2 regions of the Mesorhizobium sp. Root695 genome follow, and region 1 is predicted to be linked to the other one. Evidence: riboswitches for the same ligand, from Rfam matches in the RefSeq annotation. Region 1 holds a riboswitch; the other holds the start of a gene.
What was found. A riboswitch is a leader RNA that binds a small molecule or an ion and turns the genes downstream of it on or off. The one in region 1 is predicted to bind S-adenosylmethionine.
Positions count from the first base shown of each region.

Region 2: it holds a riboswitch for S-adenosylmethionine, as region 1 does, so the genes downstream of both, metX (homoserine O-acetyltransferase MetX) here and ASD99_RS06945 (O-succinylhomoserine sulfhydrylase) in region 1, are expected to answer to the same signal.

Region 1 is NZ_LMHO01000005.1:21,253-31,460, forward strand. It holds gene mmsB (multiple monosaccharide ABC transporter permease) at 1-461, shown strand, start outside; gene araD1 (AraD1 family protein) at 668-1,660, shown strand; gene ASD99_RS06935 (hypothetical protein) at 1,724-2,137, shown strand; gene ASD99_RS06940 (2'-deoxycytidine 5'-triphosphate deaminase) at 2,159-3,253, opposite strand; SAM riboswitch at 3,332-3,409, shown strand; gene ASD99_RS06945 (O-succinylhomoserine sulfhydrylase) at 3,467-4,654, shown strand; gene ASD99_RS06950 (ceramide glucosyltransferase) at 4,663-5,814, opposite strand; gene apaG (Co2+/Mg2+ efflux protein ApaG) at 6,060-6,452, shown strand; gene ASD99_RS06960 (Hsp33 family molecular chaperone) at 6,491-7,498, opposite strand; gene argF (ornithine carbamoyltransferase) at 7,618-8,529, opposite strand; gene ASD99_RS06970 (aspartate aminotransferase family protein) at 8,547-9,746, opposite strand; gene ASD99_RS06975 (GcrA family cell cycle regulator) at 10,104-10,208, shown strand, end outside.
Region 2 is NZ_LMHO01000011.1:99,852-110,059, forward strand. It holds gene ASD99_RS12770 (prephenate/arogenate dehydrogenase family protein) at 1-423, opposite strand, end outside; gene hisC (histidinol-phosphate transaminase) at 430-1,539, opposite strand; SAM riboswitch at 1,678-1,755, shown strand; gene metX (homoserine O-acetyltransferase MetX) at 1,870-3,039, shown strand; gene metW (methionine biosynthesis protein MetW) at 3,036-3,650, shown strand; gene ASD99_RS12790 (DUF1330 domain-containing protein) at 3,661-3,981, opposite strand; gene ASD99_RS12795 (glycosyltransferase family 2 protein) at 4,352-5,284, shown strand; gene ASD99_RS12800 (DUF1194 domain-containing protein) at 5,297-6,094, opposite strand; gene ASD99_RS12805 (ABC transporter ATP-binding protein/permease) at 6,180-8,006, opposite strand; gene ASD99_RS12810 (class I SAM-dependent methyltransferase) at 8,119-8,907, opposite strand; gene gloB (hydroxyacylglutathione hydrolase) at 9,084-9,851, shown strand; gene ASD99_RS12820 (cupin domain-containing protein) at 9,874-10,208, shown strand, end outside.

The DNA of each region.
Region 1 (10,208 bases):
TGCCGGTGGTGCTGCTCGTCATGGGCGTGCTGATTTCGCTGTTCGTCTTCGTCACCAAGCGCATGACTATCGGCCGCCGCATCTATGCAATGGGCGGCAATGCCAAGGCAGCGCAGCTGTCGGGCATCAAGACCGAGCGGCTGACGCTGATGGTGTTCGTCAATATGGGCGTTCTGTCGGCGCTTGGCGGCCTGATCATCGCGGCCCGCCTTGGGCAGGCGGTGCCGGCCGCGGGCCTCGGCAGCGAGCTCGACGTGATCGCTGCCGTCTTCATCGGCGGCGCCTCGGCGATGGGCGGTGTCGGCCAGGTCATCGGCGCGGTGGTCGGCGGCTTCATCATGGGCGTCATGAACAACGGCATGTCGATCATGGGTGTCAATGTCGACTGGCAGCAGGTGGTCAAAGGCCTGGTGCTGCTCGGTGCCGTGATCTTCGACGTGTACAACAAGAACAAGGCTTGAACAGACTTTAGTCGAGGCAAGCAGGAGGCATACGATCGCGGCGCTGCCGGCAAACCCGCCGGCGTAAAGAAGTCCCCTGAGGGACCAGGCCCGCGAGCGCAATCCGAACGGAGAATATCAACCGTGGCATGGACGACGTCCCGGCCGCGCTGAGCAAGGTTTGCTGTTTTGGCAGCCCTGCCAAGGCAAATGAGAGAGGATTTATCATGCTGATCTCCCAGATCCTTGACGACGCCGAGACCATCCGCGTCGTTGCCCGCAACGGCGGCAAGACCCGGATCATAAACGGCGCCCGCAGCGTCTATTCGCTGGCGATGGAGGCTGCCCGCACCGGCGTCGGCCTCGCCGCGCTGATCGAACGCAAGGGGCTCGGCGAAACGGTCGATCTCGAAGCGGCCTACAAGAAAGGGCGGCTGCTGTCGCCGATCAACCATCCCGACCCGGCGCATCTGCACCTGACCGGCACCGGACTGACGCATCTCGGCTCAGCCGCGACACGCGACTCCATGCACAAGAAGCTCAGTGCCGATGGCGAGGAGCAGCTAACCGATTCCATGAAGATGTTCCGCATGGGGCTGGAGGGCGGCAAGCCCGCGAAAGGCCAGATCGGCGTGCAGCCGGAATGGTTCTACAAGGGCAACGGCACGATGGCGGTGGCGCCAGGTGCCGCACTCCTGTCACCGGCTTTCGCCAAGGACGCCGGGGAAGAGCCCGAAGTGGCCGGCATCTATGTCATCGGCGACGACGGCGCGCCCTTCCGCGTCGGCTTCACGCTGTCGAACGAATTCTCGGACCATGTGACCGAGCGCGTGAACTATCTCTTCCTGGCCCATTCCAAGCTGCGCAATGCTTCGTTCGGCCCGGAAATCCTGATCGGCGACCTGCCTTCCGATATCCGTGGCACCTCGCGCATCGTGCGCGACAGCGAGGTGTTGTGGGAAAAGCCGTTCCTGTCCGGCGAAGCGAACATGTCGCACACAATCGCCAATCTTGAGCATCACCACTTCAAATACGCGGCCTTCCGCCAGCCGGGCGACGTGCATGTGCATATGTTCGGTACGGCGACGCTGTCCTTCGCCGACGGCATCAAGACCGAGGCCGGCGACGTGTTCGAGATCGAAGCCGGAGATTTCGGCCTGCCGCTACGCAACCCGCTTGAGATCGAAAAGCCGGTGAAGGTGGAGGTGAAGGCCCTGTGAGCTAGCGCAGAATTGGGACGAGGAATGAACCGGATACGGCTTGGCATTGCATTCATCGGCCTGGTGCTTGCCTTTGCCTGTTTCTCCTCGACGGCCTACAGCGCGGCGCGCTGCAGCCCGGCATCCTATCGCGAAGCCCGGTCGGCAATGACCAGCCAGCTTCTGGCTACCGGTTACTCGAAGACGCAGGTCGGCTTTCTGATGCGCAATGCGAACCGCATGACATCGGAGATGCGCGCCGACAAGCTCAACGAGAAAGCCAAAGCCTGCGGCATCGAGTCTGCACGGGCCTATGTCCTTGAATGCCTCGACAAGCAGTTGTTCCCGTTGAAATACGGCACAAGCGCGTCGCTCGACGACGAGAAACAGACCAAGGGATTTTGGGGCAAAAAGCGCCTGACGGTGCGCGAGCTGCTCTTTATCGGTGAGTTCCACGCCTGCCTCGGCGCCGCGAAGGAATATCTCTTTCGCGGCTGACACCAGCCTCGGCGGCGAGGATTAGCGCGCCGCTCTAAAATGCTTGGAGAGTTTCAGGCCCTGCGCCTGGTAATTGGAGCCGAGATCGGTGCCGTAGAGTGCCTGCGGCCGCTTCAGCATATGCTCGTAAACCAGCCTGCCGACGATCTGGCCATGGTCGAGGATGAACGGCACTTCGTGGCTGCGCACCTCGAGCACCGCCCGGCTGCCGGTGCCACCGGACGCCGAATGGCCGAAGCCCGGATCGAAGAAGCCGGCGTAGTGGACGCGGAATTCGCCGACCAGCGGATCAAAGGGCGTCATCTCGGCGGCATAGAGCGGCGGCACATGCACCGCTTCCTGGCTGACGAGGATGTAGAATTCGTCGGGATCGAGCACCAGCTCGCCGGCGCCGCTCTTGTGGATCGGCTCCCAGAAGTCGACGACCTCCTGTGCCGCGCGCTTGTCGACATCGACGAGGCCGGTGTGATGCTTGCCGCGATAGCCGACCAGGCCGTTCTGATCGCCATTGAGGTCGATCGACAGCGCGATGCCGCCGCCGGAAATGTTCGGCGGCTCGGTGGCGACCAGCATCTCGGCGCGATGCAATTCATACAGCTCGGCTTCCGAGAGCAGCGCATTGCCGGTGCGGAAACGGACCTGCGACAGCCGCGAGCCGGTGCGGACGACGATCGGGAAGGTGCGCGGGCTGACCTCCAGATAGAGCGGACCATGATAGCCGGCGGCGATCTTGTCGAACTCGTGGCCGCGATCGGTCATGACACGGGTGAAGATGTCGAGCCGCCCGGTCGAGCTCTTCGGATTGGCCGAGGCCGAAATGTCTGCCGGCAATGCCAGGCTTTCAAGCAAGGGCACGATGTAGACGCAGCCGGTCTCCAGCACCGCGCCCTCGGCAAGATCGATTTCGTGCAACTGCAGCCGATCGAGTTTTTCCGAAACCTTGTGGTTGGGGCCGGGCAGGAAGGAGGCACGCACCCGCCAGGCCTTGTCGCCGAGCCTGAGATCAAGACTGGCGGGCTGGATCTGGCCGGCATCGAGCGCGCGCGTCGACTTCAGCGCGCCGGACTGGAACAGCGCCGAGATGTCCTGATCGGGAAGAATGCCTGTCTGCCGCAAGGCTCCGCTCCTTAGCCGCTGGTACAAACCTCTTAATGAAGCCGGCAATTGACGCAAGCGTGGCGCGGGTCTAAAGGGTCGTTATCCCGTGGTGATTTGGCCGGTCGGCTTGCAGCCACGTTAAACAAGTCGCTAAAGGACCGTCGGGCCGCAAGGCCGTATGGACCGGTTGCGACTTTCGCGGCCGGTTTTTTTGTGTCTGGAAGAAGAGCGATGAGCACCAATAAGCGCAACTGGAAGCCTCAGACAGCACTCGTGCACAGCGGAACGCTGCGTTCCGGTTTCGGCGAAACGTCTGAAGCGATTTACCTCACCCAGGGCTATGTCTACGAAACGGCGCAGGCCGCCGAAGCCCGTTTCAAGGGTGAGGAGCCGGGCTTCATCTATTCGCGCTACGCCAATCCGACCGTCGATATGTTCGAGAAGCGCATGTGCGCACTCGAAGGTGCGGAAGACGCCCGCGCCACCGCGTCCGGCATGGCCGCGGTGACGGCTGCGCTTCTGTGCAGCGCCAAGGGCGGCGACCATATCGTGGCGGCGCGTGCGCTGTTCGGCTCGTGCCGCTGGGTGGTCGAGACGCTTGCGCCGAGATACGGCATCGAGGCGACGCTGGTCGACGGCACCGACATCGCCAACTGGGAAAAGGCGGTCAAGCCGAACACCAAGCTGTTCTTCCTGGAAAGCCCGACCAACCCAACGCTGGAAGTGGTCGATATCGCCGCCGTCGCTTCGCTTGCCAATTCGATAGGCGCCAGGCTGATCGTCGACAATGTTTTCGCCACGCCCCTGCAGCAGAAGCCCTTGCAACTCGGCGCCCACATCGTCGTCTATTCGGCGACCAAGCATATCGATGGCCAGGGTCGCTGTCTCGGCGGCGTCATCCTGTCGGACAAGAAGTGGATCGATGAGAACCTGCATGACTATTTCCGCCACACCGGTCCCAGCCTGTCGCCCTTCAACGCCTGGACGCTGCTGAAGGGCCTGGAAACGCTGCCGCTGCGGGTGCGCCAGCAGACAGAAAGCGCAGGCCGGATCGCTGACTTCCTGGCCGAGCGGCCGGAAATCGCCCGTGTCATCTATCCCGGGCGGGCCGACCACCCGCAGGCCGATATCGTCAAGAAGCAGATGTCGGGCGGCTCGACGCTGATCTGCCTCGACGTCAAGGGCGGCAAGCAGGCGGCCTTCGCCTTGCAGAACGCGCTCGACATTGTGCTGATCTCCAACAATCTCGGCGACGCCAAGAGCCTGATCACCCACCCGGCGACAACGACGCACAAGAATCTGAGTGACGAGGCGCGCGCCGAACTCGGCATTGGGGCGGGCACGCTTAGACTGTCGGTCGGCCTGGAGGACACCAACGATCTGCTAGAGGACATCGCGCAGGCTCTGAAGGCCAAATAAGAGGGCTTTCAGGCGCCGGACGGCGTCTCTTCCAGCTCGGCCGCCTTGGTGCCGATGGTCATCGCATTGCCGCGCCAGTCGACGGCGCCGCCGAGCCAGCCGCGCGCCCACATTGCCGGCAGGATCAGGTCGCGCGCGATGATCGCGGCAACCATGCGTGGCGACAGGTACCAGCCCTTGGACCAGGCCAGGGCGCACTCGGGAAGATAGAAGGCGGCCAATACGGCAATTGCGGTTGCCCAGAGGCTGACGCCGGCACTTGCCGCCGCAAGCAGCGCAAGCGCCAGCGGCACCACAGCTCCGGTCAGGATTTCGGGCGCGAAGAACAGCGGGAAGGTGACGCGGCGCAGGCGCGCCCAGCGGGCCTGACGCGACCAGATCTCGTCAAACGTGCGCCGGCCGAGCGGCTGCTCGAAGGGCGCGGCGACGAGATTGACTCGCAGGCCGAGGCCATTGACCAGCTTGGTCGCGGCGGCATCCTCGGCGATCTCGGCCGCCAGCGCGCGGATGCCGCCATTGGCGTCGAGCATCGGCTTGTTCCAGAGCATGCTCTTGCCCTGGGCAAAGCCAAGGCCGAGTGCCTCGCCGGCATATTGCCAGCGCGCCTGCAGCGTGTTGAGGAAAGCGCATTCGACTTCAGCCCAGAAACCGGCCGGCCGCGAGCCTATCGGCGTCGAGCAGACAAGGCCGGTATCCGGCCGCCATGCAGCCATCAGGTGCTGGACGTAATCCCTCGGCATCAGCACGTTGGAATCGGCCAGGGCAACCCAGTCGTGCCGCGCGGCCTCCCAGCCCTTGACGCAATTGTTGAGTTTCGGATTGGCGCTGATGCGGTCGTCGCCGACCAGAAGCCGGGCCGGCACCTTCGGGAACCGGGCAATTGCCCTGTTTATCAGTTTGACCACCGGGTCGTCGGCATGGGCAACGCAGAAGATCAGCTCGTAGTGCGGCCAGTCGAGCGAGAAGGCACGTTCCAGCGTCTCGCGCGTGAACGGCTCGACGCCACGCGACGGCACGACAATCGACACTGGCCGCGGCTTGCCGGCCGGCGGCGCGATAATGCGGCGCCGTTTCAGACGTGAAGCGGCAAGCACGATGCTGGCGAGATTTGAGAGGATAAGGGCAGTCGAAAGCGCGGCGGCTATGAGAGTGAGTTCCATCGAGATCCGGTCACTCCAGAAAACCGGTCCGCCAGAACAATCTGGCTGGCAGGACGACCGATTTCAACAGTTCGACAGAGCGCCCGAGTCGCGCGGCACTGGTCGGCGCACACCATCATTGTCATGTGTCACTTAAATGACATTCTTTGCCGCCACCTGCCGTTCGATCGGCAATGAAGGGACGCGCACCGTTGACCAGCCTGCAACGAGCGCCGAGAGTTACCGGATTGTTTTTGGAGCCGCTTATGTACAGCGCCGTCACGCGCAACATCGAAGTGCAGGTCAGGCCGTTCTATCTGGAGGATCGCTCGAATCCCTCAGAGAACCGCTATGTCTGGGGCTATCAGATAACGATCGACAATCAGTCGGACGATTTCGTTCAGCTTTTGTCGCGCTATTGGCACATCACCGACGGCACCGGCCGGGTCGAGGAGGTTCGCGGCGCCGGCGTCGTCGGCGACCAGCCCGAACTCAATCCCGGCGACAGCTACCAATACACGTCCGGTTGCCCGCTCTCGACGCCGTCCGGCATCATGGTCGGGCACTACACGATGCGAAACAAGCGGGGCGAGACGTTCGACATCGCCATCCCGGCGTTTTCACTCGATCTGCCGGGAACGCGGCGGACGGTGAATTAGCGTCCTTCTCCCCGTGAACGGGGAGAAGGGAGACTTTCCTACTGAGCCGCAAATTCCGCTGGGTCGAAGTCATATTGCTTCGAGCAGAATTCGCAGGCGACGTGGATGCCGCCGTCCTCGGTGCTGTCCTTGATCTCCTGCGCGGAAAAACCCTCGAGGATGCCGCGGATCTTGTCCCGGGAACACGAGCACTGGTCGGCGACCGGAACGCCGCCGAAGACGCGAACGCCGTGCTCGTGGAACAGCCTGTAGAGCAGCCGCTCGGCGCCGATCGTCGGGTCGATCAGTTCGGTCGGCTCGATGGTGCCGAGCAGGGCCAGCAACTCCTGCCAGGAATTGTCGGCCGGATCGTCGATCTCCTCGCGCGGATAGCCATCGCCACCCGGCAGGTCCGGCACGCGCATGCGCTCGGGCGACTGCGGCAGGAACTGCGCCAGGATGCCGCCGGCGCGCCACTGCTCGCGGGCGCCACCGGGGCCGGGCGTCAGCAGCTTGGCCACCGACAGCCTGAGATCGGTCGGGATCTGCTCCGACTGACGGAAATAGGTGCGTGCCGCATCTTCCAGCGTCTCGCCATCGAGCTGGACGATACCCTGATAGCGCTGCGTATGAGCGCCTTGGTCAATGGTGAGCGCCAGCACGCCGCTGCCGAGCAGGGTCTGCTGCGATGTTTCGCCTGCCGCGACCAGCGCCTCCAGCCGGTCGGCATCGAAACGCGCATAGGCGCGCAATGCCGAGGGCGTGGAAAAATCCGCGACCAGCATGTCAACAGGCCCGTCGGTGCGAGTCTGCAGGATGAATTTGCCTTCGAACTTCAGCGAGGTGCCGAGCAGCACGGTCAGCACACAGGCTTCCGCCAGCAGGCGGGCGACCGGCTCGGGATAATCGTGGCGGCTGAGGATGGCGTCGAGCATCGGCCCGAGCTGGACGGTGCGGCCGCGCACGTCGAGCGGGCCGACCTCGAACGGCACGACGTGATCGTCGCCGGCGTAGCCGAATTCGCCGAGTTTGGGGTGATGTTCAGTCACTTGATAGGTTTTCAACATGACAAAGCTCCAGAGCGCGGCCAAGCCGCCCTCTCGGGAGCATGCCTCGAAACGCGCTTGATTTGCGTGATGCGGCGCAAATAGGCATCACACCTCCGCAGATCAAGCTCCCAGACACTTCATGCGCCAAGACACCAGGCGAGCACGGCCTTCTGGGCATGGAGCCGGTTCTCGGCCTCGTCGAAGACCACCGAATGCGGTCCGTCGATGACCTCGTCGGTCACCTCCTCGCCGCGGTGCGCCGGCAGGCAGTGCATGAACAGCGCGTCAGGCTTGGCTCTCGCCATCAACTTGGCGTTGACCTGATAGGGCGAGAACACGTTGTGGCCGCGGGCGCGATGCTCCTGGCCCATCGACACCCAGCAATCCGTGACGATGCAGTCGGCCTGGTCGACGGCTTCCTCGGGGGAGCGGGTGAAGTGCAGCTTGCCGCCATGTGCCTGCGACCAGTCGATACGCTTCTGCGCCGGCTCACTGCCCTCGGGCACGGCGACGTTGAGGTTGAAGCGGAACCGGGCCGAGGCCTCGAGCAGCGAATGCAGCACATTGTTGCCGTCGCCGGTCCAGGCGATGGTCTTGCCGGCGACCGGACCGCGATGCTCCTCGAAGGTCATGATATCGGCCATCAGCTGGCAGGGATGGGTGTCGTCGGTCAGTCCGTTGATCACCGGCACGGTGGCGTTCTCGGTCAGTTCCAACAGCCGCTCATGCGAGGTGGTGCGGATCATGATTGCGTCGACATAGCGCGAAAGCACCTTGGCGGTGTCAGCGATGGTCTCGGAACGACCGAGTTGCATCTCGGTGCCGGTCAGCATGATGGTCTCGCCGCCAAGCTGGCGCATGCCGACGTCGAAAGACACGCGCGTGCGCGTCGACGGCTTGTCGAAGATCATTGCCAGCACCTTACCTTCGAGCGGCTTGGTCCGCTCGCCGGCCTTAAGACGGGCCTTTCGCACCACCGCGTCGTCCAGCATGAAGCGCAGGTCGCCTTCGGAAACGGCGGAAAGATCGGTGAAATGGCGAACTGACATCAGCAATGGTTCCGGGATTACTTCGCGGCGGCGGAGGCGATCGCCTCCGCCAGGCCCTTGGCGCCGGCGCGTATGCGCTTGAGCGCTTCGTGGATCTCGGCATCGGTGACGGTGAGCGGCGGCAGCAGGCGAATGACGTTGTCGCCAGCCGGCACCGCCAGCAGGTGCTGGTCACGCAGCGCCATGTTCACCTTGGTGTTGGGCATGGCGCATTTGAGGCCGAGCATGAGCCCCGCGCCCCTGATGTCCTCGATGACCTCGGGAAACTCGTCGGCAACCGACGCAAGCCCCTGCTTCAGCAGCAGCGCCTTGCGTTGGACATCTTCGAGGAAGCCGTCTTCCAGCACGACATCGAGCACGGCGTTGCCGACAGCCATGGCCAGCGGGTTACCGCCGAATGTGGTGCCATGCACGCCCGCGGTCATGCCAACGGCCGCTTCATCCGTGGCAAGGCAGGCGCCCATCGGGAAGCCGCCACCAATGCCCTTGGCGATCGCCATGATGTCTGGCGTAACCCCTGACCATTCATGCGCGAACAGCTTGCCGGTGCGGCCGATGCCGCACTGGACCTCGTCGAAGATCAACAGCAGGCCGTGCTGCTCGCACAATTGCCTGAGCCGCTTCAGCGATTGCGTCGGCACCGGACGGATACCGCCCTCGCCCTGCACCGGCTCGATCAGGATGGCGGCCGTCTCCGGCGTAATCGCCTTTTCGGCGGCGTCGATGTCGTCGAAACCGACCTGATCGAAACCTTCGACCTTGGGGCCGAAGCCTTCAAGATATTTGTACTGGCCGCCGGCCGCGATGGTTGCCAGCGTGCGGCCATGGAAGGCGCCTTCGAAGGTGATGACGCGGAAGCGCTCGGGGTGTCCGTTGACGAACTGGTAGCGGCGCGCCGTCTTGATTGCGCATTCCAGCGCCTCGGCGCCCGAATTGGTGAAGAACACCTTGTCGGCGAAGGTGGCGTCGACCAGCCGCTCGCCGAGCCGGCTCTGCCCCGGAATCTCATAGAGATTGGAAACATGCCAGAGCTTGGCGGCCTGCTCGGTGAGTGCGGTGACCAAATGCGGATGGCTGTGGCCGAGCGAGTTTACGGCGATGCCGCCGGCAAAATCGAGATATCGCTCGCCCTTGTCGGTAATCAGCCAGGTGCCTTCCCCGCGGTCGAAGGCCAGGGGTGCGCGAGCAAAGGTCTCGTAAAGCGCCGAACCGCTCATTATATGCGTCTCCGGTACCGGAAAATCAAAAAAGCCGCCAAAGCGGCGGCCTTTGCGGCTTATCGTGTTTTTCGGCCATGAAGTCAACGAAAACGTCGCGTAGTGGCGCGCGGCAAGCCCCCTGACAGGACGCCGGCTCATAAGCGACCGGGCAAGTTGGGGAAAACCGAAAAAACCGATTCGTGTTGCACTTGGGACTCTTGTCACCGAGTCAGCGCATAGAGTAGTTGTAGTCGAGAAATAACTAGATTTCGTGCGGCGGACCTAATCACCAGATATATGTGGTGTCTGCCCCGGCAAATATTGCCGGGTCGGGAAGGGATTCCGATTGCCGCACGCTTAGAGGAGCGCGGTCTCATGAACTGGACTGACGAGCGGGTAGAACTTCTCAGGAAACTTTGGTCGGAGGGTCTGAGCGCAAGCCAGATTGCTGCACAGCTTGGAGGGGTCAGCCGCAATGCG
Region 2 (10,208 bases), on a different contig from region 1:
CAGGTCGGCGAAACCGGCATCGGGGCCGGATTTTTCCGTGCCCGCCAGTGGGTGGCCGGGAATGAAATGGACGCCGGCTGGCACATAAGGCTGCATCTGCGCGATGACCGATGCCTTGGTCGAGCCGACATCGGTAAGGATCGCACCCTTCTTCAGCGCCGGCGCGATTTCCTCGGCCACCGCGCCGGATGAGCCGACCGGCACCGAGACGATGACCAGATCGGCATCGCGGACCGCCTCTCTTGCATCCGTGGTGTAGGAGGAGCCGAGCCCAAGCTCCTCTGCCCGCGCCAGCGTCGCCGCACTACGGGTCGAGATGACTACGTGACGGGCCAGACCCTCGCGGCGGATGACGCGGGCCAGCGACGAGCCGATCAGGCCGATGCCGACCAGCGCGATCTTCTCAAACATCGGTGATGTCATGGTGTTCTAGCTTTTCAGGAATATCGTGAGAGCGGCGACAACGCCGCGATTGGCCTCTTCGGTGCCGACGGTCATGCGCAGCGCGTTGGGAAAGCCATAGCCGGAAACGCGCCGCAATATATAGCCGCGCGCCGTCAGATAGTCGTCCGCCGCCGCTGCGGAATGTTTCTCATCCTCGGGAAAATGAATGAGGATGAAATTGCCCACGCTGGGCGTCACCCGCAACCCGAGCCCGGCCATCTGTTCGCTCAGCCAGGCCAGCCAGGTTTCGTTGTGCGCCACGCTGCGCTCGACATGGGCGCGGTCGCGGATCGCGGCGATGCCGGCTTCGATCGCCGTCGCATTGACGTTGAAGGGGCCACGCACGCGGTTGATGGCGTCGACGATGTGCATCGGCGCGTACATCCAGCCGATCCGCGCTCCACCAAGGCCTATCTTGGAGAAGGTTCGGGTCATCACCACGTTCTCGGCGCTGCCGACCAGCTCGATGCCGGCTTCGTAGTCGTTGCGCCGAACATATTCGGCATAGGCCGCGTCGAGTACCAGAAGCACGTTCTTCGGCAGTGCGGCATGGAGGCGCCGCACCTCCTGGAACGGCACATAGGTGCCGGTCGGGTTGTTGGGATTGGCGAGGAACACGATCTTGGTGCGCGGCGTGACGGCGGCCAGGATGGCGTCGATATCAGCGCGCTCGTCTTTTTCCTTGATCGTCACCGGAACGGCGCCAGCCGACTGGATGTAGATCTTGTAGACCATGAAGGCGTGTTCGGTGATGACGGCCTCGTCGCCGGGCGCCAGATAGGTCTGCGCCAGCAGGCCGAGGATCTCGTCGGAACCGTTGGAACAGATAATGTTGGCTGGGTTGAGGCCATGCACCTCGGCGATCGCTTCGCGTAGCCGCCTGGCGGTGCCGTCGGGATAGATGTCGAGCTTGCCGGCAATCTCGCGCGCGGCTTCGATCGCCTTCGGCGACGGACCTAGCGGATTCTCGTTCGAGGACAACTTGTAGACCTTGGCGACGCCGGCGGGTGCCGTGCTCTTGCCCGGCACATAGGCGTCGATGTCCATGATGCCCGCGCGTGGGGTTGGACGTGCCTTGTCCGGTATCTGGTTCATGTCGCAAAAATCCGTCGAGAGCGCTTCCTGAGGGAAGCCGCAGCGGAAATACAAGCCGTGGCCCGCAATGTCGAGAGGTGACAGCCTCCGGACCAAGGCGGGCCGTTGACGCCGGCGCGCCACAGCCCTAGAAAGGGTACAAACACCCGTGGTGATTTGGCCGGTCGGCTTGCAGCCACGTTAAACAACTTGCTAAAGGGCCGTTTGCATCCTGTAACCGGCTTTGCGACTGCAATGCCGGTTTTTTGTTGTCCGCGCCGGCCGGACACCCACATCGGCATCGATTTTCGAAAAGCACGGTGCGTGGATTCAAAGTGTGAGATGGATGTCATGGCCGTTCTGCGCGCCCGCAAAACCAACAACGAGGCCGACCAGCCGTCGAGCCCGGTTTTGCGTTTTGGGTCCGACAAGCCGCTCAAGCTGGACGCCGGCACGCTGCTGTCGCCGTTCCAGATCGCCTACCAGACCTACGGCACGCTGAACGATGCTCGCTCCAACGCCATCCTCGTCTGCCACGCACTGACCGGCGACCAGCACGTCGCCAGCACCAATCCGGTGACCGGCAAGCCGGGCTGGTGGGAGGTGCTGATCGGCCCCGGCAAGATCATCGACACCAACCGCTTCTTCGTCATCTGCTCCAACGTCATCGGCGGTTGTCTGGGGTCCACCGGACCTGCCTCGACCAATCCCGCCACCGGCAAGCCCTATGGGCTCGACCTGCCGATCATCACCATCCGTGACATGGTGCGCGCGCAGCAGATGCTGATCGACCATTTCGGCATCGAGAAACTGTTTTGCGTGCTCGGCGGCTCGATGGGCGGCATGCAGGTGCTGGAATGGGCGTCGAGCTATCCGGAGCGCGTCTTCTCGGCGCTGCCGATCGCCACCGGCGCGCGCCATTCCTCGCAGAACATCGCCTTCCACGAGGTCGGCCGGCAAGCCGTCATGGCCGATCCGGACTGGCATGGCGGCAAATATTTCGAGCACGGCAAACGCCCGGAAAAGGGCCTGGCGGTGGCGCGCATGGCCGCCCACATCACCTATCTGTCGGAAGCCGCCCTGCACCGGAAATTCGGCCGCAATCTGCAGGATCGCGAAGCGCTGACCTTCGGCTTCGATGCCGACTTCCAGATCGAAAGCTATCTGCGCCACCAGGGCATGACCTTCGTCGACCGCTTCGACGCCAATTCCTACCTCTACATGACGCGGTCGATGGACTATTTCGACCTCGCCGCCGACCATGGCGGCCGGCTGGCCGACGCCTTCGCCGGCACCAAAACCCGCTTCTGCCTGGTGTCCTTCACCTCGGACTGGCTGTTCCCCACCGAGGAGAGCCGCTCGATCGTGCATGCGCTCAACGCGGCCGGCGCATCGGTATCCTTCGTCGAGATCGAGACCGACCGCGGCCACGATGCCTTCCTGCTCGACGAGCCGGAACTGTTTGCGGCCATCAACGGCTTCATCGGCTCGGCGGCCCGGGCGAGAGGACTCACATCATGAGTGTCAACCGCGACCAGCGCGTCGACCTCGAGGTCGTCGCCAACCTCATCCCGCCACAGTCGCGCGTCCTTGATGTCGGTTCGGGCGACGGCTCGCTGCTCGAGCTGCTTCAGGACACCAAGCAGGTCGACGGCCGTGGGCTTGAGCTGTCGCAGCGCGGCGTCAACGAATGTGTGGCGCGCGGCCTGTCGGTCATACAGGGCGATGCCGACAAGGACCTCGAATTCTATCCCGACAAGGGTTTTGACTTCGTTGTCCTGTCGCAGACGCTGCAGGCCACACGCAACCCGAAGCTGGTGCTCGACGAATTGCTCAGGATCGGCAACCGCGCCATCGTGTCCTTCCCCAATTTCGGTCATTGGAGGGTGCGCCTGTCGCTGTTCATCCAGGGGCGCATGCCGGTGACCAAGGACCTGCCCTATTCCTGGTACGACACGCCCAACATCCACTTCTGCACCATCCGCGACTTCGTCAATTTGTGCGACGAACTCGGCGCGACCGTGGAGAAGGCGACGGCGCTCGACGCCAATGGCCAGAAGATCGGCCTGTCGATGCCGTGGTGGTTCTGGAACTTCTTCGGCCAGCAGGCGGTGTTCTTGCTGAAGCGGTAGTAGCCGCTCGCTATTTCAGGACATCCGTGGCCTTGTGCTGATGTTCGACGCCGTCGGCGAACACCACATCGGCCTCCGAATTGTCCGTGCGCAGCGCCAGTATCGCCTGGTAGGCTGATGAATTGTACCAGCCATGCACGTGCTGCCTGTCGGGGAATTCGATGATGATCAGATGGCCAGGCCAGTTGTTCTCGATCACCTCCACATCGCCGCCATGAACCAGAAAACGGCCGCCGAAAGGTTCCAGCGTGGCATCGATCTTGTGCAGATATTCGATGATCTGCGGACCCATTGTGGCTTGGCGCATATGGGCGACGGCGTAAGCGGTCATGACTGAATTCCCCTTTCAATCGAAGCCGCGTTGCGGGCCTCGCAAGGGCAATCTGACCAAACGTCGAGCGCGAAGCGATTACGTCTGAAGTAATGGTATACATGCTATCGTATGGCAGCCGGCCGATTTCCGCTGGTGATTCGCAAACGCCCAGTCTGGCAATGCTGTTGCAATTGGAACGCTAACATCGGGAATTCGTTATCTCGCGTGAGTTGAGTGCTGGCACAGTGCGTGACACAGGAAACTGTTTTTTTGTAGCGTCGCGTCGAAGATGATGACCGGAAAGGAAAGTCGGATCCATTCGACCGTTCTGAAAATCGAAAAGTCCTGGATAGACACGCAACCCCGCGCAGGAAACGGCTGACACGACATGGCCGGGATCGATCCAACACCTCTCATCACGGTCATAACGCCGACTCACAATCGGCGCGAAACGGTATTGCGCGCCGTGGAAAGCGTGCTGTCCCAGGGCATGCCGAGGCTCGAGCATATTGTTGTCGATGACGGCTCGACCGATGGAACCGAGGCGGCGCTCGCCCGCATTCAAGACCCGCGGCTGATCTATGTCGGGGCGAAATGGCGAGGCGCCAACGCCGCCAGGAATGCCGGCATCGAGCGGGCGCGGGCGCCCGTCGTGACATTTCTCGATTCGGACGACGTCTACCTGCCGCACCGGCTTGAACAGACCCTGGCCTGGTTCGATGACAATCCCGCACTTCAGGTGCTGATCAGCTCTTTTGTCTCCCTGAAGGGCAACCGCGCCACCAACTGCATCAACCACGATGCATTCGTCAGCCCAACAATGCTGGAGCGGACACTGGTCGCGCAGACGATCTTCATTGCCGGCTCCGCGATAACGGCTCGCCGCGAGGCCTTGCTTGGCATTGGCGGCTATGACAGCGACATCACCCGGATGCAGGACCGGGAATTGCTGCTGCGGCTTGCCCGCCGCCATGGCGCTCAATTGTCCGAGGATATCGACTGGACGAAATACAATTCGGAGAACTCGATTTCGGGCCGCCGTGACGGTTATGTCGAAGCCTATGCGAACCTGATGGGCAAACACCCGCACATTGCCCACGCCTACCCGCATATTCCGCCCTACATGATCTCGCGGCAGATCATTGCCGATATTCTCAGAGGCCGGATGCCAGAGGCATTCAAGGGCTACATGGCCAATCGCTCGTCGAAAGCGCTCGGCTACTCACTACCTGAGCTGATGCACGGTTATGTCCATGGCCGACGCTGGCGCCGCGATCTCTACAATGAGTTTCGCGACAAGTTTGGCGCCCGGCCGGCCTAAATTCGGCAAGACTCACCGGTCGAGTTCCGGAAAATACGGATCGGACAGGAACCGCCTGTCCCGCTCGCCTTGCAGACAATCGATCGGCGCGGCGGCGTCGACGGAAATGACCCTGTCCTGAATGCCGCTCACTTCGAGGATCAGCTTGCGCCGGATGGCTGTCGAGAATTCAGTGGCCGCATAGATCGGCAACACGAAGGAACCGGGCCCTCCGGTCACGCATTGCGCATAATACTGGTCGAGATGGCTGAAGGTTGGCGAAGGGCTGATCAGGATCGGCAACCCGTTGATGACGATGCCTTTTGCGGTCGCCGCATCACGCGTGGCGGTGACCGGCGGCCCGATATTGTTCGGGCCGTCGCCGGAAATATCGATGACACTGCGTTCGCCATCGAAAGAAGTGCGATCGAAAAGCTCGGCGCCGAAAGCCAGCGCACCGGAAATCGAGGTGCCGCGGAAGCTCCGGAACGGGCGGGCCGCGACCTTGTCGGCAAAGCTGTTGGCGCTCTCGGCGCTGTCGATGATCTGCCAGCCGATGACCGCGTCGTCGCGCACCGTGCCGGCCCATTCGAAATAGGTGAGCGCGATGCGGCCCGTGGCGCCGGCGCGGACAGCCCGGATGAAGTCGGGATGCCTCAGCGCTTCGACATAACCGGCGCGCTGCAGGGCGAACTCCTTCTCGTCCATCGACAGCGAGATGTCGACCGCCAGCACCAGTTCGACGTCGACGGCCAGCGCATCCGTCGGCGAGGCGGCGGGCGCGGCCTGGGCGCAGGCAAGACAGGCAAGCAGGCGCAGAGCATCAAGCATGTCCGTCGCCAAGGTTGTTTCTCCCGAACAGCTTGCCTCGCGATCACGGCAAAATAAAGCTTGGCATCAGCAAGCCGATATCGGCCTATGTCTTGCGGCGAGCGGCGACTGGCGGCGGTTCGATCGCGCCGGCCCTGACGCGGGCGGGCTTCAGCGCCGGTGCACCGGAATCCTTGACGATCGTCAACGCGCGCGGAAAGAATTGATTGTTGTGCAGGCCGCGCCCAATGTTGAGGATCGCGGTCCCCGGTAAACGCTTTTCGAGCATCGACAGCACGCGTCTTAGCGACGGCCCGTCGAACGCATCCAGCGCTTCGTCGATGATCACCCATTTCGGCTGCCGCAAGGCGAGCCTGGCGAAGGCCAGCGAGCGCTGTTCGTCATCGCCCAGTTCGTGGTCCCAGCGCCCGGCGCGGTCGAGCGACGAAGACAGTCGCTCAAGACCGACCTCGGCAAGCACCTCCGAAATGTCGGCATCGCTCGCCGGCGCAACTCCGTTCGGGTGGTCGAGGACCTCGCGCAACGTGCCGACCGGAAAATAGGGGACGCGCGGCACGAAAATGGGGGTTTCGCCCGCCGGCAGGCCGATCCGTCCGCTTCCCCATGGCCACAGGCCGGCAATGGCGCGGAAGAACAGCGTCTTGCCGGCGCCCCTGTCGCCGGTGATCATGACGCGCTCGCCGGGACGGATTTCGACATGCTGGTCGGCGAGCTTGGTGCAGCCCCCCGGCGAAGCCACTTCGAGCGTCTCGAAAGTCAGGCTGCCGTTGGCGTTTTCGCCGAAGGCGATGCGCCTTTCCGTGTCGTGCAACACATCGGTTTCGTCGAGCGCAATGCGGAAATCGGCGACGCGCATTAGCGTGGCGCGCCAATCGGCGATGCTGCCGATGTTGTTGATGAACCAGCGCAGGGACGAGTGGACCTGGTTGAATGCACCGACCGCCATCATCAGCCCGCCAAAGCTGATATCCCCTGCGAAATAGACCGGCGAGGCGACCAGGATGGGTGCCACGACGGTGATCCAGCCATAGGTGTCGGTCACCCAGGAGAGGTTGATCTGGGCGGTGTAGATGCGCCGCATGGCGCCCAGCACCGTGCCGAGGTCGAGTTCAAGCCGCCGCCTGGCGTCGGCCTCGCCATGATACAGCGCAATGGCATCGACGTTCTCGTTGACGCGCACCATCGAGGAGCGCAGCTCGGCTTCGCGTGTGTAGCGGTCGCTGTTCAGGCGGATGAGCGGGCGCCCGACCAGCCAGCTCAGCCAGGAGGCGATGCCGGCATAGAGGATGGCGGCCCAGACCATGTAGCCCGGTATGGCGAGCGACGTTCCGCCGATGTGGAACACGAAGCCCGAGGACAGCTGCCACAGCACGCCGACGAAGGACACGAGCAGTATGCACGACTGCAGCAGGCCGACGCCGAGATCAGTCGACAGGTCGGAAAGATGCGCGGCGTCCTGCTGCATGCGCTGGTCTGGATTGACGCCGATGGCGCCGGCATTGGCCAGCCGGAAGGCGCGCGCCGGCCGCATCCACTGGTCGATCAGGTCCAGCGTCAGCGCCTCGCGCAGCTTGAGCCTGATCATCTGGTTGAGCCAGGTCTGGCCGATATTGAGCACCAGCAGCCCGCCGGCGATCATGGCGAAGACGAGGAGCTGGTGCACGAAGGCCGTCATGTCGCGGCGCGCGAGCGCATCGTAGAAAGGCTGATTCCAGCGATTGAGCAGAACCTGGCCGATCGACGTTGCGATGATCACGGCCATGATACCGACGGATGTCCAGAGCAACCACTTGCGAACCGGCGATCCCGCCAGCGCCCGCCTGATCGTCGCCACCTGATCGCTCAGGGCACTGGCTTCGACCGCCACGGCAACCGGCTGAGCGGCGGCGGCATTGTCCGGTTGATCAGCCATGGCCGAGGTCCTTGCGTTCAGTGCCGAAACCGGTTGGGGAGACTTGAAGGCATCCGTCGTGTCCACTTGCGACAGGTAGGCAGGGAGACGACGCCAGGCACTGTTGCCGTGATCACGAAGCCGTCACCCGCGCAACCGATGGCTTGGTGTCTCCGGCCCCATTGCGACGGCCAAGTCGGGTGGCGCCATGCGGCGACAGCACCGGCACGAAGACACGGCGCGAGGCGCGCTGGACGACCGGCACACCTTGATAGAGCCGCTTCTGTGCCTCGACGACGATGACCCCGGAAAAGATCGGCCACAGTCGCCGGCCGGCGCGTTCCAGCACATTGTGGAACCGCATCATGAAACGGCGCCGCGATGGCGGAAAGAACAGCGCATCGGACCAGGCGGCAGGTGTGAAATTCGCCTCGCGCAGCAGTTCGGTGAGCTGGCCACGCGAAAAAGGCCGGCCATTGCCGAACGGCGTGTGCTCGAAGCGCGCCCAGACACCGCGCCGGTTGGGCACGACGATGACCACGCGGCCGGCCGGCGACAGCACACGCCAGATCTCGTTCAGCGTCTCCCGCGGGTTCTCGACATGTTCGAGCGAATGGACGAGCAGCATGCGGTCGATGCAGGAATCGACCAGCGGCAGTTCCTCGTCGAAGACCAGTGCCGTCGCGGTAGGCCCTGTCGCCGGCCACACCACCGCGCCTTGCGTTGCCGGCATGAAGGCGAAGACCCGCTCGGCGTTGGTGCCGAACCGCTCCAGCCACGGCAAGGTATAGCCGAGGCCGACCAACCGCTCGTTGGGCACGGCTGCCCATATCGACGACAACGCCATGGTGATCGAACGCTCGGCGAACCGGCCGAGCGTTGTCGAATAGAAGGAGCGAAGATCGACGATGTCGGAATGCATGGCAGGGATGTAGCCGCGATATCGGCGGGTTTCAACAAAAGGCCTCGATGAGCCCGAGATTCCGGGAATGACGTTCGACATCCGGGATGTTGTTCAACATCCCGGATGGTGCTCAATATCCGGGATGACATCCGCACGTCGGCGCCCTATGTCTGCAGCGACAATGGAGACATGCGATGCCGGTCGAAATCGAACAGTTCATGTGCCGCAGCGATAATTTCGGCGTGCTGGTGCATGACCCCAAAAGCGGCCAGACCGCGATCATCGACGCCCCCGAGGAGGCACCGATCCTGGCCGCGCTCAAGCGCACCGGCTGGACGCCGACGATGATCCTGACCACGCATCACCATGTCGATCACGTCGAGGCCAATCTGGCGCTGAAGGAGCGCTTCAAACTACGCATCGTCGGCCCGGAAGCGGAGAAGGCCAAGATTCCCGGGATCGACGAAACCGTCGAAGACGGATCCGTCGTTCATCTCGGCGATGAGCGGATCGAGGTGATTGCCACGCCCGGCCACACCGCCGGCCACGTCTCCTACTACTTGCCAGCTTCGAGTGTGGCGTTCACCGCCGACACGCTGTTTGCACTGGGATGCGGGCGGCTGTTCGAATGCAAGCCGCCGGTCATGTATGATTCGCTGAAGAAGCTGGCTGCACTTCCAGCTGAAACGGTCATCTATTGCGGCCACGAATACACGCTCTCCAACGCTCGTTTCGCGCTGACCGTCGATCCGACCAATTCAGCGCTGAAGGAACGCGCCGCCAAGATCGAGGCGCTTCGCACCGCCGACAAGCCGACGCTGCCGACGACGATCGGCGAGGAACTGTCGACCAATCCCTTCCTGCGCTGGCACGATCCGGCGATCCGCAAGCATCTCGGACTGGAGAAAGCCTCGGACGCCGAGGTCTTTGCCGAGATCCGCAAGCGCAAGGACAATTTCTGAACACCAGGGGGTTGCGGAGACGATGACCATCTCTGCCGAAATCATCGCGACGCTCGGCCTGAAACCGCATCCGGAAGGCGGCTGGTACGCCGAGACCTTTCGCGATGGCGCTGGCGGTGCGCGCGGCCATTCGACCGCGATCTATTTCCTGCTGGAACAGCATCAGGTTTCGGCCTGGCACCGGGTCAAGGACGCTGCCGAGGTCTGGCACTTCCATGCCGGCGCCCCGCTGGCGCTGGCGATGTGGGAAGAAGGCAGCCCCGTTGTGGAACAGGTGCTCGGCATCGATCTTGCAGCCGGTGAACGCCCGCAGATCGTCGTGCCGGCAGGCTGGTGGCAATCGGCGCGCAGTCTGGG